Regions from separate parts of the Aminobacter aminovorans genome, predicted to be linked through region 2. Evidence: predicted binding sites of a transcription regulator. Region 2 holds the regulator's gene; the other holds the start of a gene.
The links. Region 2 encodes HrcA, which represses chaperone genes, less so after heat shock. Its sites were predicted from a motif close to GTTAGCACTCNCNNNNNGNGAGTGCTAAC; they were not measured.

Region 1 (8,911 bases), on a different contig from region 2:
TTATCGTTCATTGTTCAGGTACGACAGGCAGTGCGGTTTAAAGCGCAAGGTGTAGTCAAAAGCGCACCCGTGATCTTTACTCTACGCCATGAATTGCTCATCTGCCGATGCCGCGCCGTCTGGTGTCGGTAAAGCACGCAACGGCTGACGACGCCGAGGCCCATTTGTGGCCGGCGCCGCTCCGCACCGGCGGTGCATCGATCGTTTCTAAAGACGGCTCATCTCGGAGAAAACGAAGGATGACGCTGCGCGGCAAACAGCCAGGTCGGCTCACAGGTCCCCTTGCGAGAGTTTTCGATCTCGATGGAGGTGGCATGGTAGCCGACAAACCCTGGCGACTGGGCGTTCCACCGCCATGTGAACGAGCATCAGGAAACCGGCCTGAGCGGTTATCTGCGTGTGGAGGCCGTGCCAATACATACTGGATCGAGAGCCGATCCTATTGAAAGCGGACGTGGCAATGGCTTGGTAAATCGTACCCACACTACGCACGCCACACGCGTTCGCAGCCAGCGTTGAGCGGGCGTAGTATTTAGGTCGATGCCCTCATGAAGGACTCGGATTTCGGTAGGGTCTCGGCAGGGACATCTGAGTATCCAGCTATTGAAACTAGTCAACCTCTTCAGCGAAGGCTGAAACTTGGCATAACAGTGAAAATGCGGGGGGCGAGGCTAAATGCCATGGACTGGTAATCAGCAGCGTTAAGCAGATCGCGCTTGGAATTTAACCTTCTGCCTGAAGTCAGAAGCCGGTGCCAGAGCGTCTAGCCAGTGTGTACTAAAGACCTCCCACGGGCCACCAACGAAGCAGAATAGCATCTTTCAGTGTCTTGCTATGATGCCGTCGACGGCGCGCCACTCCGAGGGCTTGATGAGGCGATGATGGGCGACGCGCACGGAATGGAGTGGGCCCTCCAGCTCACGCTCCCAGTAGTCCAGAAAACCTTTCAGTTCAGGAAACTCAGGCGCGAGGTCGTAGTCCTGCCAGACATAGAGCTGCAATAGGCTTGGGTGATCTGGAAGATGGTAGTGAATCTCGGCCGTCGTCAGGCCGTAGCCATCCATCTGCAGGCGGAATTCCCTGCTAACCGTCTTCACCCTGCTTTTCTCCTTCTCTTGCGATCATGCATCCAGCCGGTCCAAAATATGAGGGCGGTCGCCAGATCCGTATGACCGCTCAGTTCTGAGATTTGCCGCCGGGCATTCGGCGGCTGGCGCAATGCCGGCATCGATTCCACCGCGCAGGCGTCCGAAGCCCAGGATGGGAGGCTTTTCTTGAAGGTAGAGCATGTGGTTACTCAGCACGTCATGGGGAAGCTTGAAGGCCTCGCCGGCGTAAGCAGGCGGTCAAGCGAAAGGTCGGATTTTTCCGGCACGAGAGAGGGAATGATCGACGAGAGCTTCTGTCGGTTCATCGGTGGCCTCCGTCCGCAAAAAAACTCCTCGGATTGCATTTAAGTTGCGGCTGCGCAGGTGCGAGCCAGACTCGGAGGATTTTGTTGAACCGCTGCAAAAATTCAAGCGGGAAATCCTTCGCTCAGACGAAATAGCTGCATGATAACAGCATATTGGCACTCTCTCCCGGTGAGTGCCAAAATTTTTGGAATGACCTCTTGAAACCGCAATGACGCAAAACTAGCTCGATATGCGCGTGCGATGCCTGATGAAGGGTCGCGGCGCTCCGCATCGAGCCGATATTGCTGATCCGGTGCGGAAGAACCTCTAAATCTGTTTGTCCTTGAAGGAGAACGACATGGCGTTCCGTCCATTGCATGACCGTATCCTGGTCCGCCGCATCGAAGCTGACGAAAAGACGGCCGGCGGCATCATCATCCCCGACACTGCGAAGGAAAAGCCGCAGGAAGGCGAAGTCATCGCTGTCGGGTCCGGCGCGCGCAACGATGCCGGTCAGCTTCAGCCGCTCGACGTCAAAGCGGGGGATCGCATCCTGTTCGGCAAATGGTCCGGCACGGAGATCAAGCTCGACGGCGAGAACCTAGTCATCATGAAGGAAAGCGACGTGATGGGCGTGATCGAGCAGACCGCCACGCTGAAGAAGGCCGCCTGACGGCTTCTTCGAATGTCCATCAGTCAACGAAAGCTGCCTAAACTTGAAGGAGTGATCCAATGGCCGCTAAGGAAGTAAAGTTCCATACCGAAGCCCGCGAGAGGATGCTGCGCGGCGTCGATATCCTGGCCAATGCGGTGAAGGTGACGCTCGGTCCGAAGGGCCGCAATGTCGTTATCGACAAGTCCTTCGGCGCGCCGCGCATCACCAAGGATGGCGTCACCGTCGCCAAGGAGATCGAGCTTGAGGACAAGTTCGAGAACATGGGCGCGCAGATGGTCCGCGAAGTGGCCTCGAAGACCAATGACCTTGCCGGTGACGGTACTACGACCGCAACCGTTCTAGCCCAGGCGATCGTCAAGGAAGGCGCCAAGGCGGTTGCTTCCGGCATGAACCCGATGGACCTGAAGCGCGGCATTGACAAGGCGGTGGATGCAATCGTTGCCGAACTGAAAACCAACGCGCGCAAAGTGACGAAGAACGACGAGATCGCCCAGGTAGGCACTATCTCCGCCAATGGCGACGCCGAGATCGGCCGCTTCCTGGCCGAGGCGATGCAGAAAGTCGGCAACGAGGGCGTCATCACCGTCGAGGAGGCCAAGACCGCCGAGACCGAGTTGGAAGTGGTCGAGGGCCTGCAGTTCGACCGTGGCTATCTCAGCCCGTACTTCATCACCAACCAGGACAAGATGCGGGTCGAGCTGGATGAGCCCTATGTACTGATACACGAGAAGAAGCTCTCCAACCTGCAGGCCATGCTGCCGGTGCTGGAGGCCGTCGTTCAGTCGGGCAAGCCACTGCTGATCATCGCCGAGGATGTCGAGGGCGAGGCGCTCGCCACACTGGTCGTCAACAAGCTGCGCGGCGGCCTCAAGGTCGCGGCCGTCAAGGCGCCGGGCTTCGGCGACCGCCGCAAGGCCATCTTGGAGGACATTGCTATCCTTACCGGCGGCACCGCCTTCTCGGAAGACCTTGGCATCAAACTGGAGAATGTGACGCTGCAGATGCTGGGTCGCGCCAAGAAGGTGGTGATCGAGAAGGAGAACACCACCATTGTCGACGGTGTCGGCCGCAAGGAGGAGATCCAGGGCCGCGTCGCCCAGATCAAGGCGCAGATCGAGGAGACCACCTCCGACTATGACCGCGAGAAGCTGCAGGAGCGGCTGGCCAAGCTCGCCGGCGGCGTTGCCGTCATCCGTGTTGGCGGCTCGACCGAGGTCGAGGTCAAGGAGCGCAAGGACCGGGTCGACGACGCGCTGCATGCGACCCGCGCAGCGGTCGAGGAAGGCGTGCTGCCGGGTGGCGGCGTCGCGTTGCTGAGGGCAGCAAAAGCGCTTGATGCAGTGCAAACCGACAATGCCGATCAGAAGACCGGCATCGAAATCGTGCGGCGTGCCATCGAAACCCCGGTGCGCCAGATCGCAGAGAATGCCGGTGCTGAGGGTTCGATCATTGTCGGCAAGCTGCGCGAGAAGAACGAGTTCGGCTGGGGCTGGAACGCCCAGACCAACGAGTTCGGCGATCTCTACAGCCAAGGTGTTATCGACCCAGCCAAAGTGGTGCGCACCGCTCTGCAGGATGCCGCATCGGTCGCCGGTCTGCTCGTCACCACCGAGGCGATGGTGGCCGAAAAGCCGAAGAAGGATGCGCCAGTTCCCGCAATGCCCGGCGGTGGCGGAATGGACTTCTGAGATCTAGATTAAGCTGCCCACTCCCTGATCGGGAGTGGGCGTCTGTCAGACCGATTTCGGAGGATGCCATAAACATCCGGTATCCATATTTTTGACGGCATCGTCTCGACCGCCAGCCTGATCGTCGGCGTTGTGTCGGCCGCCGCGCCGACTTCGCAGATGCTCGTCGCCGGTAAAGGGGTCTAGTCGCGGATGTCATGTCGATGGCCGCCGGCGAGTATGTCTCGGTCAGCTCCTAGTCGGGCACCGAGATTGCCGACCTCGACCGTGACCGCGAGGAACTCAGGACCCAGCCCGGATTCGAGCGAGAGGAGCTGGCGCTGATCTACGTCAAGCTCGGGCTGGAGACGGGTCTGGCCCCGCCAGCTCGCCGATCAGCTCATGGCCAAGGATGCACTGGCCGCGCACGCCCATGATGAACTCGGCATCTCCGAAATGACCACGGCGCGCCCGATCCAGGCGGCGCTGACCTCGGCGGCGGCCTTCAGCTTGGGCGCGGCGATGCCTCTGCTCATGGTGCTGATTTCGCCGGTCTCCATGCCGGCGATGGGGGTGTTCGGTGGCGTCTCTGCTTTTCCTCGCTCTGCTGGGCGCCATCGGCGCCAACATCCTTCGCGCAACGCTGCGCGTCACCTTCCGGGGTGCCTTTGCCATGGCGCTCACTGCCGGCATCGGCGTGCTGGCGGCACCGCGGTGTAAGCGGCGGGCCGCCCGCCGGTCCGGATGCGACTGGTAGCTATCCGTGCGTTTGTCCCGAGCTGCCGACCGCAGGGCACGTCCGCACTGGTCATTCCTGTTGCTTGCGATTGTTGAGTTTATCACGCGCAGCCCATACCTCGACCAGGAGCATCGTCACTGTAACAGCCAGGGGTCCGAGTATGAATCCGGGAGCGCCGAACAGGGCGAGCCCACCTATCATCGATATGAAAGCGGGAATCGTATGGAGCCTCAGTTGGGTTCCCACAAACATCGGACGAAGGACATTGTCGATGCCGCCTACAACGATGCCACCCCAGGCCGCGAGAATTAGGGCCTTGGCCCAGTGACCATCAAGCAGCAGGAGGATTGCCGCTGGTATCCACACGATGAACGCACCCAGCACTGGCACGACGGAAAGTAGGCTCATCACCACGCCCCAAAGAAGGGGCGTCGGCAACATGAGCATCCAGAACATCAGCCCGCCCAAAGAACCCTGAACCGCGGCGACCGCCAACGTCCCGTATACCGTCGCGTGCACGGTATCGAACACCCGCTGGAACAGTCGCTCGGTATCGGCGCTCACCAACGGCATCCAATCATGAAGCAGGCGCGCGACTGCGTTGCGATCACGCAGGAAATAGAAAAGCATGTAAAACGTCAGCAGAACTTCCGCCACCTGCAACACAGAGCCCCTCACGAACGTTGCACCGGCATTGCTCAGCCAAGTCGCAAGGCTCGCCAAAATCGACGGCAGATCGATCTGTTGATTTATCCACTTCCCAATAGGCGCGATGCCGGGATGGGCCTCCAAGAAGCGTTGGAGTTCTCCATCCGCTACCCGGGTTCGGATGGAGGCTGCCCCAGAAGCAGCCTCCTCGACCAGGCGTTCTACAAGAAAGGCTGTCGGGACAACGACAAGGAGTACTATGGTCAGAACCGAAGCCAATGCCGCGAGGTTGGGATGTTTCAGTTTTGTCTCGACCCTGGCATGGAGAGGGACAAAGAGGATTGCCAGTGCCATTGCCCATGTGATCGCGCCCAAAAATGGCTCAGCCAACAGCGCGCAGACGACAATCCCAACGATCGAAGCGGCTGCCAACACAAGCGTGCTGAAATGGCTTCCACGAGATCGCGGATTTTCGGCGTTCATTCTGTCGCTGCCTGGAGCTTCCTTCACGTTCCAACCTTTGCTAACGACCATCTCATCTCCAACGACTACTGGTGTCGGCTGATAGAATCTGCTTCTAGCCCTTCAGGTGCCTGCGCCAGAGTGGCTTCAGCAACTCCAGGCATGCCAACACGGCAAATCCCGCCGCAAACGTCACCGCCAGATCGTTGAGATGCAGCGGCCCGAAGCGAAAGAGACTGGTGGCGAACGGCCACAGAAGTGTGCCGCCCAGCGTTGAAGCGACGACCACGACAACAAAAATGAGCGATCGATTGGGCCTGATGATCGCGGTCAGAAGCGATGCGCTGAAGGAGCGGTTGACAAAAATCAGCCCCACGATTGTCAGCACCAGCGAGAAAAAAATCAGCGCCCGGATTTCGTTCTCGGCCATGCCCTGCTTCAGGGCGACAAGGTATATGCCCGCGAGAAATGCGAAGGCCAGCGTCCCCTGAACAAGTCCCCATCCGATCAAGGCGCCGGAGAACAATGGAGCGTCCGGGTTGCGAGGCGGACGGCGCATCACATCGTCTTCCTCGGTTTCGGCCTCGAAGACCAGCGCACACACCGGATCGATCACCATCTCCAGAAAGGCGATATGTATCGGCCCGAACAGGATTGGCAGGCCAAACAGCAACGGCAGCAGCGAGAGACCGGCAATCGGCACGTGGACGGCGAAGATGAACCCCATGGCCTTGCGCAGATTGTCGAATATACGGCGGCCAAGCCGAACGGCTTTGACGATCGAACCGAAATCGTCGTCGAGCAGGACGATCGCCGACGCTTCGCGGGCAACGTCGGTACCACGGCCACCCATGGCAATGCCGATATTGGCTGCCTTCAGCGACGGTGCGTCGTTGACCCCATCGCCAGTCATGGCGACGATATCACCATTCGACTTCAGCGCGGTGACGATACGAAGCTTCTGTTCGGGCATGATGCGCGCGAACACGGTTGCGGTTTTGACACGCAGCGCCAACTCTTCGTCGTTGAGCGACTGCATCTCGCTGCCGGTCACCACGCTTTCGGCGTCGAGGCCGGCCTGGCGCGCGACCACCTTGGCGGTTGCCGGGTAGTCGCCGGTGATCATCATCACCCTGATGCCGGCCGAACGGCAGTCGTTTACGGCATCGGGGACACTCGCGCGCAGTGGATCAGTCAGGCCGACCAGCCCGAGAAACTCAAATTTGAAATCGTGTTGCGTCTCTGGCAAGGCGTCGCCGCGATGAAACACACGGGCCACGCCCAGCACACGTAACCCCTCGGCCGCCATGGCTTCGACCGAACCCTGCAAGGCCTTCAGATCCTTTGCGTTCAGATGGCATAGCGCTCCGATCGTCTCCGGCGCTCCTTTTGCCGCAATCAGCGAATTGTCCTTGCCGCCTGTTGATTGCCAGACATTGGACATCGCCAGTAGACCGGGTCGAAGCGGATAGGCGCGGACCAGTTCCCAATCCAGTTTGTCCAGAATCTTGCGTTTGGACAGTCGTTCCTTGCCGAGTTTGTGAAATGCGATCTCCATGGGGTCGAAAGGAATCTCGGTACTGGCAAGCACACCAGTTTCTGCCAGATCGGCGAATGCCGCCGGCAGATCGGCGGTCGGCTTGTCCGCAATCCGAAACGACTTTCCATCCGCCGTCCGAAGCTCGGCAATCGTCATCCGGTTCTCGGTGAGCGTGCCTGTCTTGTCGGTGCAAAGGATCGTCGCCGAACCAAGGGTTTCGATCGCGGCGGCCCTGCGGGTCAGGACGCGCGCCTGCGATATGCGCCACGCACCCATGGCCATGAAGATCGTCAGCACGACGGGAAACTCTTCCGGCAGCATAGACATGCCGAGCGCGATGCCTGCCAGCGCGGCGTCAAGCCATCCGCCCCGCAGAAGCCCGTAAAGCAGGACCGCGACGACGCTGACCGCGCCGCCGACCATTGCGAAAATACGGACAACGCGCCGCATTTGTGCCTGCAATCGCGGTGGTTCTGTCTCCATTAAACTCAGCGAGTGGCCGATCTTGCCGATTTCGCTTCGTGGCCCCGTCGCCCAGACTTCTCCTATACCCGAACCGCGAACGATCAGCGAACCCGAGAATATGAAAGGCAGGTCGTCGCCGCCTGGCCGACGTTCGGTCAATGGCGAGGCGCTGTCGGCGGCAATCTTCCGAACCGGCACGGACTCACCAGTCAAAAGCGATTCGTCGCTCTGAAGGTCCTGGCTCTGCAGGAGCGTGGCATCGGCAGGCACCCGGTCGCCCTCGCCAAGCACGACGACATCGCCCCGGACGACTTCTCGACCCGCGATGCGCTTGCGTTCACCAGCGCGTATGACCAGGGCGCGGGGACTGGTGAGATCACGCAGCGCCTCCAGGACACGCTCGGTGCGTGTCTCCTGTATGATGGTTATGCCGATCGACATCGTGGCGAAGGCCAGCAGGATCAGCGCTTCCTCCAGATTGCCCAGAAGCAGATAGACAACGCCGCCGCCAAACAGGAGCGCAAGCATCGGCTCGCGAATGACCTCGAATGCAATCCGCAACGGTGTACGTTGTGTGGACCTCGGCAGTTCGTTGAACCCTTCGGCAACCAGCCGGGCTTGTGCCTCGGCCTCTGAAAGGCCGGGAAACGGATCGGCCGTCGCGATAGGCTGGGGCATGTCAACTCTTTCTGGCGGACTGTCAGCCAATGTCATGGTCAGCTCTCACAGGCGCTATTTCAGTGCGACAGGAGGATAGGGAGCCGCAGATCCGTGAGAGCACCCTCAGCTGCGTAGTCAGCGAGAGACGTGTCATGAGTTTCATCGGATTTCGCTTCGGTCCAAACAGCGGCCAGATGGCCGCAAGCGTTTTTAACCCAATGGACGGGCCGGGCTTTGATTCATCGCAAACCGTCAGATTGAGGCTCCGATCATTGCCTTCTGCCCATCACGCGAGCGTTATGCGAACGAAGCCGTCAAAGTCATCCATTCCCTACGCAGGATGGCGTATTGCATGGTGTTTTCGTAGATCGCATTGCCCGCATCGTCATTAGTGAACGATACGAACTCGATGAACAGACCTTCTCGTCGCATGCCCAGCTTTTCGCAGAGGCGCTGTGAGGGTTTTTTGTGGTCTTCGACATAGGCATAAAGTCGGCGAAAGCCCTTTGCCCGGAACAGATGGTCGAGCAGGGCTCTTGCGGCCTCGAACGCATTTCCCTGGCCGCGGAACTGCGGGTTGAGGTGCCAGCCGACCGAGGTGCTCCCGTCTTCCTCCTCCTCTCCGGCGCCGCCGAACAGATCGCCGATGACCTGACCGGT
Region 2 (22,882 bases):
GGGGCGGTAGGTCGGTGCGATGAATTCGCGAAACGCCACAGCGGCGTAAGTGAGGTGGTTCCAGATAGCCATTGTTCTTATCCCTGTCCGCCCGGGGCTCGTCCCGAACGTGAAAGCGATCATAGCCGGCGGGTGTGAATCTTCGGTGAACGCGATGTTAATCTTCGTGTGAAAATGCGCCCGATCAGGGCTGAATAGTGTTTTTTTCTAGGCATTTAGGCCGGATGGGGGAGCATTGGTTAAGATGTGTCTTTTGCGCCACCGATGTAACGGCCGATTGCCGCGAAACTATCCACAGGTTTCGCAGCGCGGTTACATCGGCAGAGGCTGTCAGCGGCGTGACTGCGACGGATCGGGCGTCAGGCGAGGAACAGCTTCTCGAAAGCCTGGCGCCCCGGCGGGGTGAATTCGACGACGCGGCTGCCTGTGGGGCGGCGCGCCCATTTCTCGGCGAGGATCTTGTCGAGGATGGCGGTGCCCAGCGATCCCGCCAGATGCGAACGCCTGACGCTCCAGTCGAGACAGGCGCGGCACATCGGCCGGCGCGAGGCACCGAGCGTCGACGTATCGATGCCGATGGCGGCGAAGAAGCCCTGGCCCGCCGGCCCGAGCCGGATCTCCTCGTCGTCGCGGAGGATGATCTCTTGGGCAATGAGGCGGTCGAACATCGCCACCGCATGGTCGCCGGCGAGATGGTCGTAGCAGACGCGGGCTTCGCGCATCGACTTGTCACGCGGGCCCGGACGCGCACGCTTGGGCCCGGAATGGGCGGCGACGCCGCTGATCGCCTCGATCATGCTGGCGACGTCGGCGCCTGACAACGCGTAGTAGCGATGCCTGCCCTGGTTCGCCACCGTCAGCAGCTTGCCGTCCATCAGCTTGGCGAGATGCGAACTGGCCGTCGGCAGCGAAACGCCGGCTTCGAGCGCCAGCTCGCTGGCTGTCAGCGCGCCGCCATTCATCAGCGCGGTCAGCATGTTGGCGCGCGCCGGGTCGCCGACAAGGCTGGCGATGCGGGCGATATCAGGACCTTCCTTCATGGCGTAACTACCTCCATAGTTCGATGGTAGTCGAAGCGTTCTCGTCAGGCAATGCGTATTCTCCGACCAGACAGAGGAGTGAGCATGACGACGAAAAGCGAATTTGCCACCGCCCCGAGACGCCTGCCGCTGGGTGTGTTCGGCCGGGTGCTGGCATGCCTATCCCGCGGCTACGACAGGCATCTGCAACGGCTCGACCTTTCCGAACTGACCGACGAACAGCTCGATGACATCGGCGTCTGTCGCCGCGAGGCCGAGCGTGAAATTGCAAAACCCTTCTGGCGCTAGCACGCCACCTTGGCCGGATGCTTCGACGCCGGCCGAACTATTGCCAACATTTCCGGAGACCAAGATGACCATCACCTGCTTCATCCGCTACCAGATCGACCCGTTCGGCAAGGCGGCTTTCGAGGCGTATGCCCGCAACTGGGGCCAGGCGATCCCGCGCTGCGGTGCCGACCTCGTCGGCTACTTCGCCCCGCATGAGGGCTCGGCGACGACCGCCTATGGCGTCTACAACATCGAAAGCCTGGCCGCATACGAAGCCTATCGGGCGCGGCTCGCCGCCGACCCGATGGGCCGCGAGAACTACGAGTTCGCCCGGCGGGAGAAGTTCATCCTCAAAGAGGACCGCATCTTCCTGAAGCAGGCATCGGGGCCGCATGCGGCCCTGCATGATCCCGAAAAGTTGCAGGCGTTGCGGACAGGAATCATGCAACAGGAAAGCGTGCAGCCATGATCGCCGTCATCTTCGAGGTCGAGCCGGCGGAGGGCCGGCGCGACGCCTATCTCGGCATTGCCGCCGACCTGCGTCCGCTGCTCCAGAGCATCGACGGCTTCCTTTCGATCGAGCGGTTCCAGAGCCTGGGCGATCCGAAGCGGCTTTTGTCGCTGTCGTTCTGGCGCGACGAGGAAGCGGTGAAGGCGTGGCGCAACACCGAGGAGCACAGGCAGGCACAGATAGCCGGGCGCAGCGGGGTGTTTTCCACATATCGGCTGCGCATCGCCCATGTCGTGCGGGACTATGGACTGGCCGAGCGGGCGGAGGCGCCGGGGGATAGTCGGGAGGTGCATGGGTGAGGCTGCGATCCTTCGTGCCACCGCTCTGCCCTGCCGGGCAACTCCCCCCCCAAGGAGGGATTAGTCGCGTCCTCGACGGCCTCTCGTCCTGCGATGTTTGACCGATAGCTTTGCCACATTGCTGACCGACGAATGCAGGCCGGCCTCAGAGAGGGGGTGCCGGCCGCGCCCTTTACGCGTTGCCGATCAGCACGCCTGCAGCAAAGACCAGCGCGCCGCCGAGGACCACCTGGAAGGCGGCGCGGAGGAAGGGGGTCTCCATGTAGCGGTTCTGGATGTAGGCGATGATCCAGAGCTCGAAGAACACAACGACCGCCGCAACCATCGTCGCCGTCCAGAAATGCGGGATCAGGTAGGGCAGCGCATGGCCGAGGCCGCCGAGCGTGGTCATCAGGCCGGTGGTGATGCCGCGCTTGATCGGCGAGCCGCGGCCCGACAGCTTGCCGTCGTCGGAGGCGACCTCGGTGAAGCCCATCGAGATGCCGGCGCCGATCGAGGCGGCGAGGCCGACGAGAAAGGTCTGCCAGGTGTCGTGGGTTGCGAAGGCGGCGGCAAAGATCGGCGCCAGCGTCGACACCGAGCCGTCCATCAGCCCGGCAAGGCCCGGCTGAACATAGGTCAGGATGAACTGGCGGCGCTCGACAAGCGTCTCCTTTTCGCTGACATGCTCGGGCACGTGCTTCTGCTCAAGCTTCTGGGCAAGCGATTCATGGCTCTGTTCGGCGAGCGCGAGATCGTCGAGCAGCTTGCGGGTGGTCGCATCACCGGTGCGCTTGGACGCCTCGACATAGAAACGATAGGCCTGCCGCTCCATCTCCTCGGCCTGCTCGCGCACCTTGGCGATGCCGAGCGGCCGCACCAGCCAGTCAGGCTTGCGCTCGTAATAGCCGCGCACATGCTCGCGCCGGATCAGCGGGATGCGTTCGCCAAAGCGCTTGCGGTGCTGCTCGATGAGCTGGTCACGATGGCCATCCTCCTCCTCGGCCATGTCCTCGAAGACCTTGGCCGATTGCGGAAACTCGTCGCGCAAACCGTCGGCATAAGCGCGATAGATACGGCCGTCATCCTCCTCCGATGAAATGGCTAGAGCCAGGATCTCCTGCTCGGACAAGGAATCGAATGCGCGGCGGCCGAAGCCGAAAACACGGGACAACATCTGCGAATCTTCCAGTTTAGAATAATTCTAAACTAGGCATTCGGCGCTGGCCGGTCAATGCGCATGGGCACCTGGCGGATCTATTTGCCGCATGCCAAAGAAGCTGCGGCGACCTCCCTTGTTATAGGGAAATCTATGGTTATATAGCCTAATCTCACCTGATAACGGGAATGCACAATGGCGGCCAAGCAGCACGCGCATCACATCGACCCCAAGCCCGTGCTCGAGCTGATCGCCAGCATCGAAGCAGACCTCGCCCGCCTCAAGGGCATGCTCCAAGCGCAGCCGGAACAGTTCGACCCGGCCAACCCGCACAACAAGACCTGCGACGGCAAGCTGACGCCCGATGGCGTCGAATGCTGCTACCGTCTGTTCGACGAAGGCAAGTCGCGCTACTCGGTGGCCCAGGCGATGAAGATCTCGTTCGCGGCCGCGACCCACCGCTTCAACGCATGGCGAAAGGCAGGCGGTGAGAAACGCGTGCGGTCGCTGATGGGGTGAGGAGTGTTGGCCGCAGGCCAAGAAAAGCCAACGATTTGGCTTTTCTAACGACGAACGCCCGGAGCCATAGCGGAGGGCCGGAGGGCCAAGTCTCTTCTTCGCCAAGCGCCCCCTCTGCGGCCACTACGCGCCCACCTCTCCCTCACTTCGTGAGGCAGAGGAATCGCCAATCCCTCGCAGGCCCTGAGCGCGTCGCCTCTACAAGGCGGCCACTACGGCATCTCATGCCCCGACAGAACCTGCGCAGAACCAGAAACTCCATTGCGGAAGGCGTCGTCGAAGCCGACGCCTGAAATGCCCCAGCGCATGGCGGGCGGCGCGTCGGCGATGCGCCATTCGGCGACCCAGCCGGCAGGCTTGTTGTTCCAGACGATGGTACCGACAAGCGCCCTCTCGCCGCCGGCCATTCGAGCCAGAGTGCCGATGCGCGCCGGGCCGGCCTTTGCCAATACCGGAGCGCTGAGGCCCGCCAACACCAACTGCCGTTGCGACGGCAGCAGAAGCGGCAATGCCAGCTTGTCGGCAGCGCTGATCAGCGCTGAACGCATATCGTCGTCGCGCAGGCCAAGGCTGTCGCTGGCAAGCATGCTGGCACGACCCTTCATGTCGCGGATGCCGATGACAGCGACAAGTTTTGGACGCGTGAGCCAAGGTTTGTGGTCGAACAACTTCAGGAAGGCGTCAAGTTTTGCGCGGTCGAAGACGCAGGTCAGGTCGTGCGGACGGTCGTAGCTGCCCTGCTCGTCATGGATCGGCGTACCACTCATGCGATCGCGGAAGGCGTAGCTGGCGATCAGCTCGCCGGCATGCGCGGCCTGTTCGGCAAGGCGCTGCTCATTCAGCAGCCTGCTGTCGCCGGTGACCCGGACCACAACATCGCGCAGGCAATTGGCAAAACCGATGTCGCGGCGCTCGGGCGCGGTGCCGCTGGTGATCGTACCAACGGTATAGAGGTCGTCCGCCCTCGCTTGGCCGAGGCCAACGATGAGCAGCAGGAGCGCTGTTTGCGCGTTGCGCAGTCCGCCGCGAAGCATGTGCCGCACCTTCCGCCGGGAGCAGGCAGCCTAGCAGAGCCATGGGCGGCGCAAAAACTCATGCCGCAGGCAGCTGCAAGACCTTTTCAGTCCAGCGTACGGCGGAAGCGGAACAGCGCGAGGCCGGCAAAGCCAGCGACGAACAGGCCGAGAATGCCAACTTCCGCAGCGATCGCCGGGAATTCGGCACCCTTGAGCATGACGGCGCGGATGATGCGCAGGAAATGCGTCAGCGGCAGGATTTCGCCCAGCGCCTGGGCCCAGCCGGGCATGCCGCGATAGGGGAACATAAAGCCTGACAGCAGGATCGACGGCAGGAAGAAAAAGAAGGTCAGCTGCATCGCCTGCATCTGGGTTCGGGCAATCGTCGAGATGGTGTAGCCGAGCAGCACCAACGCCAGCACGAAGACCAGGATCGCCGACAAAAGCAGCGACAGCGAGCCGATGAAGGGGATCGCAAACAACAGCTTCGAGGCGACCAGAACGACCGTCACCTGAACTGCTCCTACGACGAGATAGGGCAAAACCTTGCCAAGCATGATCTCGGCCGGGCTTGCCGGCATGGCGAGCAGATTTTCCATCGTGCCACGTTCGGTTTCGCGGGTCAGCGCCATCGAGGTCATCATCACCATCGTCATCTGCAGGATGACGCCGAGCAGGCCGGGCACGATGTTGTATTGCGAGATGCCTTCGGGATTGTAGCGGCGATGGACGACGACCTCGAGCTGCCCCTTGGCGGTCTCGGCGGAAGCCGCTTCCATGCCCTTTGCCCTGAGCAGCGCCTGGTTGGCCACCGTGCCCAGCGTCGACACGGCACCACTGGAGGCCGAGGGATCGGTGGCGTCGGCCTCGATCAGGATCTGCGGCGCGTCGCCGGCCGCCACCCGGCGGCCGAAATCGGCGGGGATGGTGACGACGAACGCAACCTCGCCGCTGGCCATCAGCTGCTCGGCCTCGGCAGCCGTTTCGGCGATGTGGTCGAAGCGGTAGTAGTTGGTGTTCTGCAGGGCCGAGACCATGGCCCGCGTGTACTGGTCGTTGCTGGTGGCGACCAGTGCCGCTGGCAGGCCCTTGGGGTCGCTGTTGATGGCGAAGCCGAACAATACCAGCTGCATCAGCGGCACGCCGAGCATCATGGCAAAGGTGATGCGGTCACGCCGCATCTGGATGAATTCCTTGGTAAGCAGCGCACCGAGCCGCGCAAAGGAAAAGAAGCCGTTGGCGGTCATGACATATTGTCCCTGGAAGCGGCCATGAACTGGATGAAGACGTCCTCAAGGCTGGTTTCGCCCGGCGCGACGGTCACGCCTTCGCGGCTGCCGATATCGGCAAGGGCTGCCTCGAGTTTCTGCCTGTCGGAGCCGACGACATGAAGCGTGGCGCCGAAGGGGGCGACCTGCTCGACGCCGGGCCGGCCTTCAAGCGCGGAGGCGATCTGGTCGAGCCGCGGGCCCGAGACGACGAAAGTGGTCAGCCCGGCATTGCGCACGACGTCCTCGACGGTGCCCGACGCCAGCATCTTGCCATAGGAGATGTAACTGATGCGGTGGCAACGTTCAGCCTCGTCCATGTAGTGGGTGGAGACGAGCACGGTGAGCCCGCCCCGCGCCAGGCGGTGGATCTCGTCCCAGAACTCCCGCCGGGCCTTGGGGTCGACGCCGGCGGTGGGTTCGTCGAGCAGAAGCAGCTTCGGCTTGTGCATGATACAGGCGGCCAGTGCCAGGCGCTGCTTCCAGCCCCCTGACAGCGTGCCGGCAAGCTGGTTACGGCGCGTGGTCAGACCGAGCTCTTCGAGGGTTCGGGCGACATGCTCCTCGACAGGTCTGAGCTTGTAGAGCCGGGCAACGAATTCGAGGTTCTCGCCGATCGTCAGGTCCTCGTAGAACGAGAACTTCTGCGTCATATAGCCGACTTCGCGCTTGATCTTGAGGCTGTCGGTGCGCAGGTCGTAGCCCAGCACCTGGCCCTCGCCCTCGTCGGGCGTCAGCAGGCCGCACATGATGCGGATAGTGGTTGTCTTGCCCGAGCCGTTGGGCCCGAGGAAACCGACGATCTCGCCTTCGGCGACGGTCATGGTGACATGGTCGACGACGGTCTTGTCGCCGAAGCGCTTGACGAGGTTGGTGACTTCGATGGCGTTCATGGGTGCCGTAGGCAAGGCGGTAAGTGAATAGGGCAATAGGGCCGCAACGCGCCGGCCTGCCCCACTGCCTTACTCCCCTGCTCCCTTCTCCAGTGCCACATCGACGATCTGGCCCGGCTGCAGCGCCGAGCTGGCATCTTCGGGGCGGGCCTCGACGAGATAGACGAGCTTCTGCCGGTTCTCGAGCGAGTAGATCACCGGCGGGGTGAATTCAGGATCGGGCGAGACATAGCTGACCTTGGCGGTGAGCCCGTCGGCGCAGCCGTCGCAGCGCACGGCGAGCCGGGTGCCGACATGGACGGACGAAAACGCGCTTTCCGGGATGAATAGAGTCAGCTTGACCGCACCGTCGGGCAACACCGACAGCACCGGCGATGACGGGCCGGCGGTGTCGCCCGCGTTGCGGATGACATCGTCGATGCGGCCGGCGGCGGGTGCGGTCAGCGTGCGCTTGGACAGGCGCCACTCGGCCTGGCCGAGCGCCGAGCGGGCTTGCTCGACCTGCTTTTCGGCGGCCTTGATCACCTCGCTGCGGGCCGGCAGGCGGCCGACGGCGAGATTGGCGGTGGCCTGGCCAAAGGCCGCTTGGGCGACCTCGAGCTTGGTCGTCGCGTCGTCGAGCTGGGCCTGGGTGGCAATCGAACGTCGGGCGAGATCCTGGGTGCGGGTCAGGCTGCGCTGGGCATCGTCGGCCTGGGCCTGGCTGGAGCGCACGGCTGCCTCGAGGGCGGCGATCTCGTCGGGACGCTTGCCGATCTTGAGGTCGGCGAGCTGTGCCTCTGCCTGGGCAAGGGCTGCCTCGGCCTGGGTCACCGCGATCCTGGCATCGCCGCTTTCCAGCGTGACGACGGGCTTGCCTGCCTCGACGCGGTCGCCGCGGCGGACAGAAACAGTTTCAACCTGGGCGACCTCGATGGGTGCGAGCTGGACATAGTCGCCCTCGACATAGCCAACGGCCAGAGGCGCCGGGCCGGCGCAGGCCGAAAACAGCTGTGCGGCAAAGGGGATGGAACACAGAACACTCATGGCTTTCCTGCCTTTCGCGCGGCGATGATGGCCGCGACGTTTTCTTTGGCGATGCCGATGACCTGGCCGACCTCGGCGGGGCCGATGTCGGCCCATCCCATCCGGCGCAGCACGGCGGCGCGGGCGATGCGGAAGTAGACGACCTGGCCGATCATCATGAAAACGCTGATCCTGACGCGCTCGCTGTCGGCCTCCTCGCCGGTGGCGGCGGCCCAGAGCTGGCACAGCCTGCGATGCACCGGCTCGAAGACGCCGGTGTAGATACGGTCGAGCGCATCCGTCGGCGTCGACAACTCGCGCAGCACGAACTGGACGATCTCGCCAGCCTCGGGGCGGGCGACCATGAAGCCGACCATGCGCTCCACCGCAGCATCGATCTGGGCTTCGGCCTCTGCGGGCGTGACCGCCTGCGGCAGGGCCAGTCCGGCATTGCCAAGCGCCTGGCTGGCGATCGCCTGGATGGTCGCTACAACATGGTCGGCGGCGGCCAGCCTCAGGCCTTCCTTGCCGCCGAAATGGTAGGCGATGGAGCCGATATTGGCGTTGGCGGCGGTGGCAATCTCACGAGTGGAGGTGCCGTCGAAGCCCTGGCGGCCGAACAGTTTCAGCGCAGCCATCACCAGCGCCATGCGGGTGGCGTCGGCTGCGGAGGCATTTTGTGGGGTCTGTGTCTTGTTCATGGCTAAAGATTTAATCAATCGATTGATTAAAGTCAAATGAAATCTTGCGCGGGCTGCCGGGCCGCGCTTTATTGGCGCCATGGCCAAGGAAGTCGAACGTAAGTTCCTGGTGAACGGACAGGAGTGGCGGAGCCTTGTCGAAGGCAGTATCCGCATCCGGCAGTTCTATCTCGCATCGAATACGGGCCGCTCGGTGCGGCTGCGCATCTCCGACGGCGAGGTTGCGACGCTGACGCTGAAGTTCGGCTCCAGGGGGCGTGTGCGCGACGAATTCGAGTACCAGGTACCCCTCGCCGAAGCCGAGGAGATGATGGTTTTCGCCATCGGCCGTGTCATCGAGAAGACACGCCACCATGTTAGCCATCGTGGCCGTCTCTATGAGATCGACGTTTTCGGCGGCGAACTGAGGGGGCTGATCATCGCTGAACTTGAGACGCCGGAGGATGTTCCGGCATCCGAACTGCCGGCTTGGATCGGCCGCGAGGTGACCGGCGATCCGCGCTACTACAACGCGTCGCTTGCCCATGGCGACGACGTTCCGGAGGCCGTTGCATGAGCTTTCGCATCGATCCGCGTCTGGCGCTTACCGGCGAGGTCCGCCGTATCGCCGGCGAAGAGATCGAGAAGATCGCCGCCCATCTCAACGCCGCCCGCGACAATCCCGACAAGGGGCTGCACAGAGCCCGCAGGCGACTCAAGGCGCTGCGCGCGCTGCTGCATCTCGTCTGGCCGGGCGACGAGGCCTTCTGCCGCACGGAGAACGACCGTTACCGCGCCATTTCGGCGTCGATTGCCGGCCCACGCCAGGCCACTGCACTGATCGAAACCATCGACCGGTTGGCCGAGGATTTCGCCGAGAACGCCGCCCATGCCGGCCTGGCCACGATCCGCACCATGCTGGTGCGCCATCGCGCCCAAGCCGCCCACACCGAAGCCGGGCTGGACGCATTGCTCGACACGGCAATCGCCGAATGCCAGGCAGGTTTTGCGGCACTGCAGACACTCAGCCTGCCCGACCTGCCGGAGAATGCCGCCGACGTTTTGGCAGACGGAGCGCTGGCGACGCTCAGGCGGGCGCGCAAGGCGCTGCAGCAATCGCGCGAGCGCGGCGCAGCCGATGATTTCCATGACCTGCGCAAGGCAGTGAAGCGGCATGCCGCGCATTTATCCCTGCTGCGGAAACTGTGGCCCTCGCCGGTCAAGCCGCGCCGCGAACGTGTCGAGGCGCTCGGCGAAAGCCTGGGTGAGTTGCATGACGTGTTCGTCATGCGCGCACTGATCGAGGCCGGCGAAGCACCGTTCGACGGTCCGGAGCCAAAACATCTGGTCAGGCTGCTCAAGCGCGCGGAAAAGGCGCTGCGCAAGCTGTGCCTCGCGGACGCCGCCGAACTGTTCGAGGACAAGCCGAAGCGTACGGTGCGGAGGCTGGCCAAGAAAGCCCGCGACGACCTCGGCGGAACCATGGCGGATACCGAAGCCGACTAGCTGTCAGTCCGGCATTTGCCCCGCTGGCATCGCCGGCCCGGCTCATGGTACGTCCTGTGCGTCATGACGCAAAAGACCGACACCCTGCTCGACCGTCTCGGCCGCTGGCTTGCATCCCGGCTGCAGGTCGAATCCTCTGGTTACGAGCCCTACACGCCGTCGGACCCCGACACGCTGCGCCGGACGCTGGAACCCGGCGACATCCTGCTGATCGAAGGCAACCAGCGCATTTCGGCCGTCATCAAGTATCTGACGCAGTCGACCTGGTCGCATTCGGCACTCTATATCGGCGACGCGCTGCCGGAGCCGACGGACGGATCGGAGCGACCGCGGTTGATCGAGGTCAATCTCGGCGAAGGCTGCGTGGCCGTGCCGCTGTCGAAATACCGCACCTACAACACCCGCATCTGCCGTGCCAACGGCCTCTCACCCGAGGATCGCGACCACGTCGTCAGGTTCATGGTGCAGAGACTCGGCCTGAAATACGACCTCAAGAACATCACCGACATGCTGCGCTACTTCGTTCCGCGGCCGCCGGTGCCGGTGCGCTGGCGTCGCCGCATGCTGGCCTTCGGTTCGGGCGACCCGACGCGGGCCATCTGCTCGACGATGATCGCGCAGGCCTATGGTGAGATCCGCTACCCGATCCTTCCCGAGATCACCCGCGCCCCCGGCCGCGCCTCGGCGCAGTCGACTTACATGCGCCAGGAGATCATGCACATCCGCCATCACTCGCTGTACACGCCGCGCGACTTCGACCTGTCGCCCTATTTCCGCATCGTCAAACCGACGCTGGAATACGGCTTCGACTACAGGCAAGTGACTTGGGGTGAGCAAGACAAGGCTGGCAACAAGGCGTGATTGCCCCGTCTGCTCACTCTTCCTGTTCGGAGAAGTCGTCGTCGAGACGCTTTTCCAGGTCGACGAGATCCTTGGGCAGCGGCAGGCCCTGCGCGCGCAGCTCGCTCAGCTTCTCGCGCAGCTGCTCCTGCAATTCGTGGGAATCCTCCGGCTGGTTGACCATTTCCTGGAGGAGGACCGCTATCTGGGCCTTGATCTGTTCGAGCGCCATGGTCTGATCCTCCGTGGTTTCAGCTCACCTCAGCATGCGCGAAATCAGTTGCGCCGTATAGTCGACCATCGGCACGATACGGGCATAGTTGAGCCGGGTCGGGCCGATGACGCCGAGCGCACCGACGACGCGCGCGTCTTTGTCGCGATAAGGCGCGACGACGAGCGACGAACCGGACAGCGAAAACAGCCGGTTCTCCGAGCCGATGAAGATGCGCACGCCCGAGCCTTCCTCAGCGAGGTCGAGCAACTGGATCAGCCCGTCCTGGGTTTCCATGTCCTCGAACAGGTGCTTGAGCAGCTCGATGTCGGCCTGGGCGGTGACGTTTTCGAGCAAATTGGCGCGGCCGCGCACGATGAGGCGCGCCGGCAGGCCGCTCTCGGCGCCGGCCCACACGGCGAGCCCCTTTTCGACGAGATCCTGCGACAGCGTGTCTAGCGCTGCCTTGGTCTCGTCCTTGATACGGGCGATCTCGAGCCGGGCTTCGGCCAGCGTGCGGCCACGGATATGGGCGTTGAGGAAGTTGGAAGCCTCGTGCAATTGCGAGACGGTGACACCGAGCGGCAGCTCGACCACGCGGTTTTCGACGTCGCCATTCTGCGACACCAGCACGGCAAGCGCCTTTGTCGGTTCGAGCTGGATGAACTCGATGTGCTTGAGCGCGACCTCGTTCTTGGCTGCGAGCACGAGGCCGGCGCCGCGCGACATGCCCGACAGCATCTGGCTCGCCTCGGTCAGCATGTGCTCGAGCGTGGCGCCCTCGCCCGAAGCCTTGACCTGGGCCTCGATGACGCGGCGCTCGTCGTCGGACAGATCGCCCAATTCCATGAAGGCATCAACGAAGAAGCGCAGCCCCTTCTGCGTCGGCAGGCGGCCGGCTGAGATGTGCGGCGCATAGACGAGACCGAGATGTTCGAGGTCGCTCATGACGTTGCGCACCGTGGCCGGCGACAGCGATGACGGCAGCATGCGCGACAGATTGCGCGAGCCAACGGGCTCGCCATCCCTGAGATAGGAATCGACGATGCGTCGGAAAATGTCACGCGACCGCATGTCGAGCGATTGCAGCGTGGGATCGGGTACCGCTTTGGTCATCTGCTTCATGGTCTCCGTCCAAAATGATATAGACCGCATGGCCGCGAACACAACAGCTCCAGCGGCGGAACCGGTTTTCCTTTGCGCTGGTCCTGCCATGGAGCTACAAGCCGGCAACAATTTCCGATTTCGCCATAGAAAGTAGCCGTATGCGCCCCTCCAAACGCCAGTTCGACGAAATGCGCGCCATCTCCTTCGAGCGCAACATCTCCAAGCACGCCGAAGGTTCGTGCCTGGTCAAGTTCGGCGACACCCATGTCTTGTGCGCGGCGAGCCTGGAAGAAAAGGTGCCGGGCTGGATGCGCAACACCGGCAAGGGCTGGGTGACGGCTGAATATGGCATGCTGCCGCGCTCGACCGGCGAACGCATGCGCCGCGAGGCTTCTTCCGGCAAGCAGGGCGGCCGCACGCTGGAAATCCAGCGCCTGATCGGCCGCAGCCTGCGCGCCGTCGTCGACATGGGCGCGCTCGGCGAGCGCCAGATCACCGTCGACTGCGACGTGATCCAGGCCGATGGCGGCACCCGCACGGCCTCGATCACCGGTGCCTGGATCGCGCTCTATGACTGCCTGCGCTGGATGGAAGCGCGCCAGATGGTCAGCGTCGACAAGGTGCTGAAGGACCATGTCGCGGCGATTTCCTGCGGCATCCATGACGGCCAGCCGGTCATCGACCTCGACTATCTCGAGGATTCCTCGGCCGGTACCGACGCCAATTTCGTCATGACCGGCAAGGGCGGGATCGTCGAGATCCAGGGCACCGCCGAAGGCACGCCGTTCTCGGAAGAAGAGTTCCTGCAGTTGATGGGCCTCGCCCGCAAGGGCATTGCGCGTCTGGTCGACCTGCAGAAGATGGCGGTGGGCTGAGGCACTCGCCATGCGGCCCTCGGCGATCCTCGAATCTGCGCTCTACGTCACCGACCTCGATGCCGCGGAAGTGTTCTACGGCGAGGTGATGGGGCTGGAACGGATCGCCAAGGTGCCGGGGCGGCATGTGTTCTTCCGCTGCGGCCAGGGCGTGCTGCTGTTGTTCAACGCGGAAGCGACCAGACAGCCACCGAGGCCCGATGCCACGCTGCCGGTGCCGCCGCATGGCACATGCGGCCAGGGGCATCTGTGCTTTGCCGCGACTGCCGAGGAAGTCGAACTTTGGAAGACGCGGCTCGAAGGCAAAGGCATTGCCATCGAAGCCGATTTCGAATGGCCCTCCCCCGAGAAGGACATGAGGGGCGGCCGTTCCATCTATTTCCGCGATCCGTCGGGCAATTCGCTTGAGATCGCCGAGCCGAAACTATGGGGCCTTTGATGCGCAAGCTTGCCGACAATGAAATTGTGATCGCCAGCCACAATGCCGGCAAGCTGCGCGAATTCGCCGAGCTGATGGCGCCGTTCGGCATCGGCGCCAAGTCTGCCAAGGAATATGGCCTGCCCGAACCCGACGAGACCGGCACCACCTTCGAGGAAAATGCCTACATCAAGGCGCTGGCCGCAGCGACCGCGACCGGCCTGCCGGCGATGTCGGACGATTCGGGCCTTGTGGTCGACGCGCTCGACGGCGCGCCCGGCGTCTACACCGCAAACTGGGCAGAAAAGCCGGACGGCACGCGCGACTTCGCCATGGCGATGCAGCGCACCGAGGACGCCCTGCAGGAGCGCGGCGCCAAGGCCGCCGAGCAGCGCACCGGCCGCTTCGTCGCCGTCATCTGCCTGGCCTGGCCCGATGGGCACGCCGAATATTTCCGCGGGGAGGCCGAAGGCAATCTCGTCTGGCCGCCGCGCGGCGAAAAGGGTTTCGGCTACGACCCGGTGTTCCTGCCCGAAGGCTTCGACAAGACGTTCGGCGAGATGAGCGCCGAGGAAAAGCATGGCTGGAAGCCAGGCCAGGCCGACGCGCTGTCGCACCGGGCCCGCGCCTTCCAGAAATTCGCCCGCGCCATGCTCGGTTCGGCCTGATGGCGTTTGCGTCGCTCAGCCGCGACCCCGGCTTCGGCGTTTATGTGCACTGGCCGTTCTGCGCGGCCAAATGCCCTTACTGCGACTTCAACAGCCATGTCCGCCACCAGCCGGTGGACCAGGAACGCTTTGCCCGCGCCTTTGCCACCGAACTCGCAAGCATGCGCGCCCGCACCGGGCCGCGCGAGGTGACGAGCGTGTTCCTCGGCGGCGGTACGCCCTCGCTGATGCGGCCGGAGACGGTGGGCGCCGTACTGGAAGCCATCGCCGCCAACTGGACGATCGCTGATAACGCCGAGATCACGCTCGAGGCGAACCCATCGTCGGTGGAAGCAGAGCGCTTCCGCGGCTATCGCTCGGCCGGCGTCAATCGCGTGTCACTGGGGGTGCAGGCGCTGAACGACGGGGATTTGCGCTTCCTCGGGCGGCTGCACAATGTCGAGGAGGCGCTGCATGCCATCGGCCTGGCGCGCGAGATCTTTCCGCGGCTGTCCTTCGACCTGATCTATGCCCGGCCGGGCCAGAAGCCTGAGGATTGGGCGGCGGAGCTTAAGCAGGCGATCGGCTATGCCGTCGACCATCTGTCGCTGTACCAGCTGACGATCGAGGAAGGCACGCGCTTCTTCCAGCTCTACAATGCCGGCAAATTCGAGATCCCGGACGGCGAACATGCCGCCGAGCTGTATTCAATCACGCAGGAGGTGACGGCGGCGCATGGCCTGCCGGCCTACGAGATTTCCAACCACGCCAAACCAGGCGCCGAGAGCCGGCACAACCTGACCTACTGGCGCTACGGCGAATATGTCGGCGTCGGCCCCGGCGCGCATGGGCGCTTCCTGGAGGACGGAACGCGCATCGTCACCATCGCCGAGAAGCTGCCGGAGCGCTGGGTCGAACTGGTCGAGCAGCAGGGCCACGGCGTCGTTGGCGGCGAGACGCTGAACCGCTCCGAGGAAGCGGACGAATTCCTGCTGATGGGCCTCAGGCTTGTCGAGGGCATCGATCTCGCCCGCTACGAGCAGCTTTCCGGCAAGTCCTTGTCTTCGGCGCGGCTGTCGATCCTGCAGGGCGAAGGGCTGGTGGCACCGATCGGCAATTCGCGCCTGCGCGCGACGCCGGAGGGCATGATCGTGCTCGATGCCGTCGTCGCTGATCTGGCGCGGTAGCGGAGGCTGCGGTGAAGAACGTGCTCTTCGTCTGCAGTCAGAACAAGTTGCGCAGCCCGACCGCCGAGCAGGTGTTTGCCACCCGCCGCGACATCGAGGTCGATTCCGCTGGTACCAATCATGACGCCGAGAACCCGCTGACGCCGGAACTTGTCGCCTGGGCCGACTTCATCTTCGTGATGGAAAAGACCCACCGCACCAAGCTGCAGAAGAAGTTCGCCAAGGCGCTCAAGGCGCGCGTCGTCTGCCTCGACATTCCCGACGACTACGCCTTCATGGACCCGGCGCTGGTCGCGCTGCTGGAAGAGCGGGTGCCGAAGCACCTGCGCTGAGCCCGATCAGGCCTTCCGCTTCAGCGAAAACACGTTGAGCCCCTCGACGTCTTCCTCGATGCGCTGCCAGCCGAGCCGCTCGTAGAAGGCGGAGACGGCGGGTTTGGCACAGAGATAGGCAGTGTCGAAACCCTGCAGGAACGCTGCTTCCGCCCCGGCCTGGACAAGTGCTGCGCCGATGCCGGATTTCCTGGCGGCTTCATCGACCCAGACGGCGGCCACCCATGGCGAATATTGCGGCCGCGCTTCCAGATCGCTTTCGATCAGATGGGCGGTGCCGAGGAAGGTGTCGCGGTCATGGGCGACGAGCGCCTGCGGCAGGCCGGTCGAAGCAAAATTCTCGTCGACAAGTCCCCGGATGAAGGCAAGTTCATGGCCGTCCTGGCGCCACCAGGCATTCCAGATGCGGACGGCAACGTCGCCAGCAAATTCCGGCCTGTCGCGAAGATCGGAGATCGAATAGGTCTTGTGCGTCGCCATGGTGTCAGCCTGATTTCGAAGACTTCAAGCGCCGGGTACAGCATGCGCAAGCAACTATCCAGCAGCCAAGAGATCAGAACAAAGGAGCCAACATGAACACCGCAGTCGCATCCTGGCAGCTCTGGGCGGTGCTTTCGGCCATCTTTGCGGCACTGACGGCGATCTTTGCCAAGGTCGGCATCGAGAACATCAACTCGGATTTCGCCACGCTGATCGGGTGGTGATCCTGCTAGTGCTGGCTGGAATCGCGGCCGCCACCGGGCAAGCGCAGGCGCTGGATTCGATTTCGGGGAAGACTTATGCCTTCCTGATCCTATCGGGGCTGGCCACGGGGGCGTCCTGGCTTTGTTACTTCCGCGCGTTGAAGCTCGGAAATGCGGCGCAGGTGGCGCCGATCGACAAGCTAAGCGTCGTTCTTGTCGCGGTGTTTGGCGTCATTTTCCTTGGCGAGAGACTTGGCACGGCGAATTGGCTCGGCATCGCGCTGATCGCGGCGGGGGCGGTGCTGGTCGCCACCAAGGCGTGAGGGTGGTGCCGCCTTGGTGGCAGCGTCGAGGCGGGAGATGAAGGCGTCGAAGCGATAGGGCATGGCCGGTACGATTGCCTCTGTTCACGAATCGCTATGTTCCGATCCGCGGCGGCGATTTGCTTCCCGCACTATGGCAAAGCCATGGCAGAATCGATCACATCCTTTTGCAAGCGGGGCCCGGCCATGCCAATGAGAGGGTGAAAGCGAGGCGGCGTGCAGAACAACGAAAACAAGCGGGTCTATGTCATCGGCCAGACCGAGATCGCGGCGAGGCCGCTGACGCCGGCGCTCTATCTGGTGGCGACTCCGATCGGCAATCTAGGCGACATCACGCTGCGCGCGCTTGAGACGCTGGCCGGCGCAGATCATGTCGCCTGCGAGGACACGCGGGTCACCCGCGTCTTGCTCGACCGCTATGGCATTCGCCAGCGGCCGACCGCCTATCACGAGCACAATGCCAGCGAGGCCGGGCCACGGCTGATCGAGGCGCTGGAGAACGGACGCAGCGTGGCGCTGGTATCGGACGCCGGCACGCCTTTAGTCTCCGATCCGGGTTTTCGCCTTGTCGGGCAAGCGCAGGAGCGCGGCATCCGCGTCGTGCCGATCCCCGGCGCTTCGGCGGTGCTGGCCGCGCTGACCGCCTCGGGGCTGCCCTCGGACGCCTTCTTTTTCGCCGGCTTCCTGCCGGTCAAGGACGGGCAGAAGCGGACACGGCTCGAAGAGGTCAGGGCCGTGCCCGGCACGCTGATCTTTTTCGAATCGCCGCGCCGGCTGGCCGATACGCTCGAAGCGATGGCCGAGGTGCTCGGCGCCAGGCAGGCGGCGATCGGGCGTGAACTGACCAAGGCCTTCGAGGAAATCCGCACCGGCACGCTGGCAGAACTCTCGGCGCACTATGCCGAGGCCGATACGCCGAAGGGCGAGATCGTCATCTCAGTCGCGCCGCCCGAGGAGCGGACCGAATCTGCCGACGACGTCGACAAGCTTTTGCTGTCGCTAGCCAAGGAAATGCCGGCGTCGAAGGCGGCGGCGGAAGCCGCACGCATGACCGGCCAGCCGAAGCCTGCGCTCTATCGCCGGTTGCTGGAGCTCAGGGAAGGATCCGGTGACTGAGCGGCTCGCCCGGCAGAAGGCACATAGCCGCGGCCACCGCGGCGAATGGCTGGCCGCGCTCGCGCTGATGCTCAAGGGCTACCGGATCGTCGCCCGGCGCTACAAGACCAAGCTTGGCGAGATCGACCTGATCGCCCGGCGCGGCGACTTGGTGCTGATCGTCGAGGTAAAGGCGCGGAAAACGCTGATCGAGGCGATGGACGCCGTCGCCTACGGTTCCGAACGCCGCATCGAGGGCGCCGCCGATCTGTGGCTGGCGCGGCAGCCCGACTACGGCAAGCTGTCGGTACGTTTCGACATGGTGGCGGTGCTGCCACGGCGCTGGCCGGTGCATGTCGAGAATGCCTTCCACGGCAGGAACTGAGCATCGTACGATCCGTTAGGCCTTTACGCCTGCGGACAATGCCCTTAACAGGCCTCGCAAAGCCTGCGATGCGGGCGATCGAGGTTCGCGCCGAGGGCGCCCGAGTTACTGGAGATGGCAATGTCCCTGCCCGACCGCCTGAGCAACGACCCGCGCAGCCCCTTTTTCAACGCCGAGGCGCTGCAGGCGGGCGTCGGCATCCTGTTCAACGGCAAAGAACGCCAGGACGTCAGCGAGTATTGCGTCAGCGAAGGCTGGGTCCGCGTGCCGGCGGGCAAGTCGAAGGATCGCTACGGCGAGCCGATCACCATCAAGCTCAAGGGCACCGTCGAGGCTTTTCCGAAGCCTTGAGGCAACTGCGCGGCGAAGGCCGCCGGCAAGCACCCACTCCGGTTCGCTGCGCGAACCACCTCTCCCCCTCGACAGGCGGGACAGACGCGCTGCCCTGCGACCAGCGGTGCATTGGCGCGAAAGCTCTCGACCTGGCGGGTGGGGTCAGGTCAGCCGGTGATGTTGAAGCCAGCCGCTGCCGGATCGGCGGGCTCGGGCACGACACTTCCGACGTGAGCGCCGGGTGGCCCCTGCCAACATGCCTCGAGCATCGAGGCGACTGCTTCTTCCGGACCTGAAATCAGCGCGGTGACGGATCCGTCACGCTCGTTGCGAACCCAGCCATTCAGGCCGAGACGCCTAGCCTCGCGCTGTGCCCAGGCGCGGAAGCTGACGCCCTGGACGCGGCCGGTGATGTGGACGAGCACGGCACGATCGTTCATCTTGGCCTCCAAGCGGTAGCCAGTCCCCTTTTGGGGGATGTCTGGGGCGGGGATCCCAACGCACCGCGTCTCGCTACGACTGCCCCCACCCTTTGTACCTCCCCGCAAGGGGAGGAAGGGCTTTAGCAAGCATTACGCCTACCCATTCTTCGACAAGCTCAGATGCCTAGCGCCGCGTCACCCGCATCGGCAGGCCGCCCTGGGGCTGGGTTGTCAGTTTCTGGACCGGCCATGGCTTGGTTTCGGCGACGGTGTCGAAGCGGAAGCGCGAGAGCAGGATGGCAAGGGCGATGATGGCTTCCTGCATGGCAAAGCTCATGCCGATGCAGACGCGCGGGCCGGCACCGAAGGGCAGGTACTGGTAGCGGTCGATCTTGTCCCTGTTTTCGGGATGAAAGCGCTCTGGCAAAAACGCATTGGGCCGGTCCCACAGCTTGTGGTGGCGGTGCACGGTCCAGGGCATGACCAGCACCTGCGCCTTGCGCGGAATCTTGAAGCCCTTGTACTCGTCCTCCGCGATCGGTTCGCGGTTGATCGAGGGGGCTGGCGGGTAGAGCCTCAGCGCCTCTTCGAAGGCAGCGCGGGTGAGCGGCATGCCATCGAGCCATTTCACCGGGTCGGGCTCGCGGGCCAGCACCTCGTCGATTTCCTGCTCGACGCGGTCGCGCTCCCAGGTCGCTTCGGCGAGGCAGTAGATGGTCCAGCCGAGCGCACGCGCCGTGGTCTCATGCCCGGCGCCGATGAAGGTGATGATGTTGTCCTCGATCTCCTGGCGCGACAGGCCATCGGGGCCTTCGGCACGCAGCAGAAGCGTCAGGAAATCCTCGGGAGCGCCGTCGGGATTGCGGGCCAGCTTTGCGCTGCGCATCGCCACCGTGTCGGTGACGATCTTGCGGAAATAGGCCATGGTCTTGCGGCCCCGGATGCGGGTGAGGCGCGGCAGCCATTCCGGCGCGCGCAACAGGTCGAGCGGGTCGACACGACCCATGGTCTCGAACAACCGGTCGATTTCATGGGCGAAGCTGCCGGCCTCGCCCGCGATCTCACCCGAAAACAGCGTCTCGGCCAGGATCTCGTAGGTCAGCATGGTCATGTCCTGGGCGACATCGACAGTGCCTGTTACGTCGTCGTAGCGTTGGACGAAATCGAGGGTACGGGCCAGCATCGGCTGGGCGAAACCGAAGATGTGGCGCGGCGTAAAAACAGGCGCCATGGCCTTGCGCGACCGCTTCCAGACGTCGCCCTCGGCGGTCAAGAGCCCATCGCGCAGGATTGGACGCAGGATCATCTGGCGGACGGTCGCCATCTTGTAGTTTCTGGCGTTGTCGACCAGCACGTGGCGGATGAGCCCCGGATCATTGGCAATGACCAGCGGGCCGCCGACACCGTTCACCGAAATCCAGGGTTCGTTGTAGGATGGCTCACCCCACAGTTCGAGCGGGTTGCGGTAGACGATGCGCATCATCTCCAGCGTCGACGGCGGCGTGGTGCGCGGCGTCGGCGCGGGCGGGACGAAGGGTTCAGGTCTGGTGTCCATCAACTTTGCCTCATCGGGTGAATGTAGGCATCGAGAGTGCGCGCGTCCATGTGGCCGAATTTGTCGATGACCGAGATGTGACCCAGTCACCCAAAGGTGCCTTCTTGCCACGGGAGGGTTCGGGCGACTATTTGCTGACAGTCACCTTTTGATACCACCTCCACCTACCCCCTAAACTGCCCAAGGACTGAAATCTTGAAACACCAGCTCAACATCGTTGTGGCCAGCACCCGCCCAGGCCGCGTCGGCCCTGTCTTCGCCCGCTGGCTCGATGCCTATGCGCGCGAGCACGGCAAGTTCGAACCCGTCATCACCGACATCGAGGCATTTGGTCTGCCCATCTTCGACGAGCCCAAGCACCCGAGGCTCGGCCAGTACGAGAACGAACACACCAAGAAATGGTCCGAGGCGATCAAGGCCGGCGACGCCTTCGTGTTCGTGACGCCGGAGTACAATTTCTTCGCCGCGCCTGCGCTGGTCAATGCCGTCAACTACCTGGCGCGCGAGTGGAACTACAAGCCGGCGGGCTTCCTGAGCTATGGCGGCGTTTCGGCCGGTCTGCGCGCCGTACAGTCGGAAAAAATGCTTTTGACGACGCTGAAGATCATGCCGATCCCCGAGGCGATCGCCATTCCCGCGTTCACCCAGCATCTCCAAGAGAACGGCGAGTTCAAGTCGAACCCACTGATCGACGACAGCGCCAAGACGATGCTCAACGAGCTGTTTCGCTGGAGCGAAGCGCTGAAGCCGCTGCGTGTCGGCTGACCACATCGTCCAGGACCACAGCTGAGGCGACGAACACTGTCTTTGCGGAAATTCAACCACCTGGCATGCAACCTATCCCTGTCGGTGACGTTTGGCCCATGCAACCAATCAACAGGGAATACACGTGTAGAGTAACATGATGAACTGCAAGGTGATGGTGGTCGAAGACGAGATCTTCGTTGCCACCGAAATTGAAAGCATGCTCGAAGAGCTAGGACACCAACCGATTGGCATCGCCATGGACTCGGCGAGCGCCCTCGATCTGGCGCAGCATGCCGAGATAGCGCTTGTCGACCTCAATTTGCGGGATGGCCCTACCGGCCCTTCGCTGGGCAAGATTCTTGCCGAACAGTTCGGTGTGACGGTGCTGTTCATCACCGCCAATCCTTCGCAACTGGGCGATGGCGTTCCCGGCACGATCGGCGTTCTGCCCAAGCCGGTGATGGACGAAGAATTGTCCGAGGCGGTCCGATATGCAGTGGCGCGCCGACACCGCCTTGCCGCCGATCCGCCAACACGGCTGAAGCTTTTTGGAGCGGATAATTGCAATGACCGCGATGACGGGTTTGGCGTAACCGCCTGACGGAAGCGCGACGACTCGACACCATTAGGGGCGCTCCGGCCGAGGCCGTTGCGCTCCTTTGTCGTCATTCTAGCGCCGCAGCGTTGCCGAGCGGTTGAGCTGTGCTGCCGGCACCGTCAGCTCCACTTCGAGCCCATCTGCGTTCCAGCGCCGGCGCAGCGTGCCGCCAAGCTGGCCCTGGACGCTCAGCGTGATCAGGCGACTGCCGAAACCTTCGCCGGCAGGCGGACCCGACACTGGCGCGCCACCCGTCTCCTTCCAGACCATGCGATAATTGTCGCCGCTCAGAACGGCGTCGATGACCACGCGGCCATCGGCCTCCGCCAAGGCGCCATACTTCGCCGCATTGGTGGCAAGCTCGTGAAAAAGCAACGCAAGCGGAGTGGCCGCGCCGTCGTCGATGGTGGCGTCATCACCGTGAAAGGCGAAACGGCCGGACTGCTCGCCGACATGTGGCGCGAGCAGAAGCTCGACCAAGGCGCGCAGCGAAGACTGGTTGTTCTGCGGCCGAGATGCCTGACTGTGCGGCCGGACGAAATCATGCGCCTTGCCCATAGCGCTGATGCGCTGTCTGAGTTGATCGGCCAGGGGCTTGATGTCGGGATAGGAGCGCGCCGACAGGCTGATGATTCCATTGAGCACCGAAAAGATGTTCTTGATGCGGTGGCTGAGTTCGTGCGCGACGATCTCGCGCTCTTCGGCAACCTGCTTGGTTTCGTGGATGTCGGTGCAGGTGCCGAACCAGCGGATGATCTCGCCGGCCTCGTTGCGAATGGCCAGCGCCCGGCCCAGCGTCCAGCGATATTCGCCATTGGCGTGACGCAGCCGGTACTCGATCTGGTAAGGCTCGCCGGTGGCGAGCGAATGGCGCCACAATTCCCAGGCGCGATCCTGGTCGTCGGGATGGAACATCCCTGCCCATCCCTCGCCATCCGTCGAGCCGAGCGGCATGCCGGTGAATTCGTACCAGCGCGCA

Region 1: a site for HrcA is predicted at 1,567-1,595, ahead of groES (co-chaperone GroES). Genes of this name have one in related genera too.

The regions. Positions count from the first base shown of each region.
Region 1 is NZ_UFSM01000002.1:121,295-130,205, reverse strand. It holds partial or broken gene DY201_RS29875 (hypothetical protein) at 337-519, shown strand; gene DY201_RS25145 (usg protein) at 822-1,064, opposite strand; gene groES (co-chaperone GroES) at 1,753-2,067, shown strand; gene groL (chaperonin GroEL) at 2,127-3,758, shown strand; partial or broken gene DY201_RS25130 (VIT1/CCC1 transporter family protein) at 3,840-4,494, shown strand; gene DY201_RS25125 (AI-2E family transporter) at 4,546-5,658, opposite strand; gene DY201_RS25120 (cation-translocating P-type ATPase) at 5,702-8,269, opposite strand; gene DY201_RS25115 (GNAT family N-acetyltransferase) at 8,549-8,911, opposite strand, start outside.
Region 2 is NZ_UFSM01000001.1:74,391-97,272, forward strand. It holds gene DY201_RS28870 (hypothetical protein) at 1-72, opposite strand, end outside; gene DY201_RS00365 (ArsR/SmtB family transcription factor) at 360-1,040, opposite strand; gene DY201_RS00370 (DUF1127 domain-containing protein) at 1,125-1,328, shown strand; gene DY201_RS00375 (NIPSNAP family protein) at 1,393-1,779, shown strand; gene DY201_RS00380 (antibiotic biosynthesis monooxygenase family protein) at 1,776-2,120, shown strand; gene mbfA (iron exporter MbfA) at 2,293-3,276, opposite strand; gene DY201_RS00390 (hypothetical protein) at 3,454-3,777, shown strand; gene DY201_RS00395 (DUF2066 domain-containing protein) at 3,990-4,811, opposite strand; gene DY201_RS00400 (ABC transporter permease) at 4,898-6,040, opposite strand; gene DY201_RS00405 (ABC transporter ATP-binding protein) at 6,037-6,954, opposite strand; gene DY201_RS00410 (HlyD family secretion protein) at 7,024-7,980, opposite strand; gene DY201_RS00415 (DUF1956 domain-containing protein) at 7,977-8,660, opposite strand; gene DY201_RS00420 (CYTH domain-containing protein) at 8,740-9,216, shown strand; gene DY201_RS00425 (CHAD domain-containing protein) at 9,213-10,145, shown strand; gene DY201_RS00430 (YiiX/YebB-like N1pC/P60 family cysteine hydrolase) at 10,209-11,006, shown strand; gene DY201_RS00435 (hypothetical protein) at 11,020-11,217, opposite strand; gene hrcA (heat-inducible transcriptional repressor HrcA) at 11,242-12,312, opposite strand; gene rph (ribonuclease PH) at 12,462-13,178, shown strand; gene DY201_RS00450 (VOC family protein) at 13,189-13,617, shown strand; gene rdgB (RdgB/HAM1 family non-canonical purine NTP pyrophosphatase) at 13,617-14,264, shown strand; gene hemW (radical SAM family heme chaperone HemW) at 14,264-15,430, shown strand; gene DY201_RS00465 (low molecular weight protein tyrosine phosphatase family protein) at 15,442-15,762, shown strand; gene DY201_RS00470 (GNAT family N-acetyltransferase) at 15,769-16,242, opposite strand; partial or broken gene DY201_RS00475 (EamA family transporter) at 16,335-16,768, shown strand; gene rsmI (16S rRNA (cytidine(1402)-2'-O)-methyltransferase) at 16,985-17,884, shown strand; gene DY201_RS00485 (YraN family protein) at 17,877-18,248, shown strand; gene DY201_RS00490 (DUF3297 family protein) at 18,369-18,599, shown strand; gene DY201_RS00495 (acylphosphatase) at 18,749-19,021, opposite strand; gene DY201_RS00500 (cytochrome P450) at 19,188-20,558, opposite strand; gene DY201_RS00505 (NADPH-dependent FMN reductase) at 20,754-21,323, shown strand; gene DY201_RS00510 (response regulator) at 21,463-21,906, shown strand; gene DY201_RS00515 (PAS domain-containing sensor histidine kinase) at 21,976-22,882, opposite strand, start outside.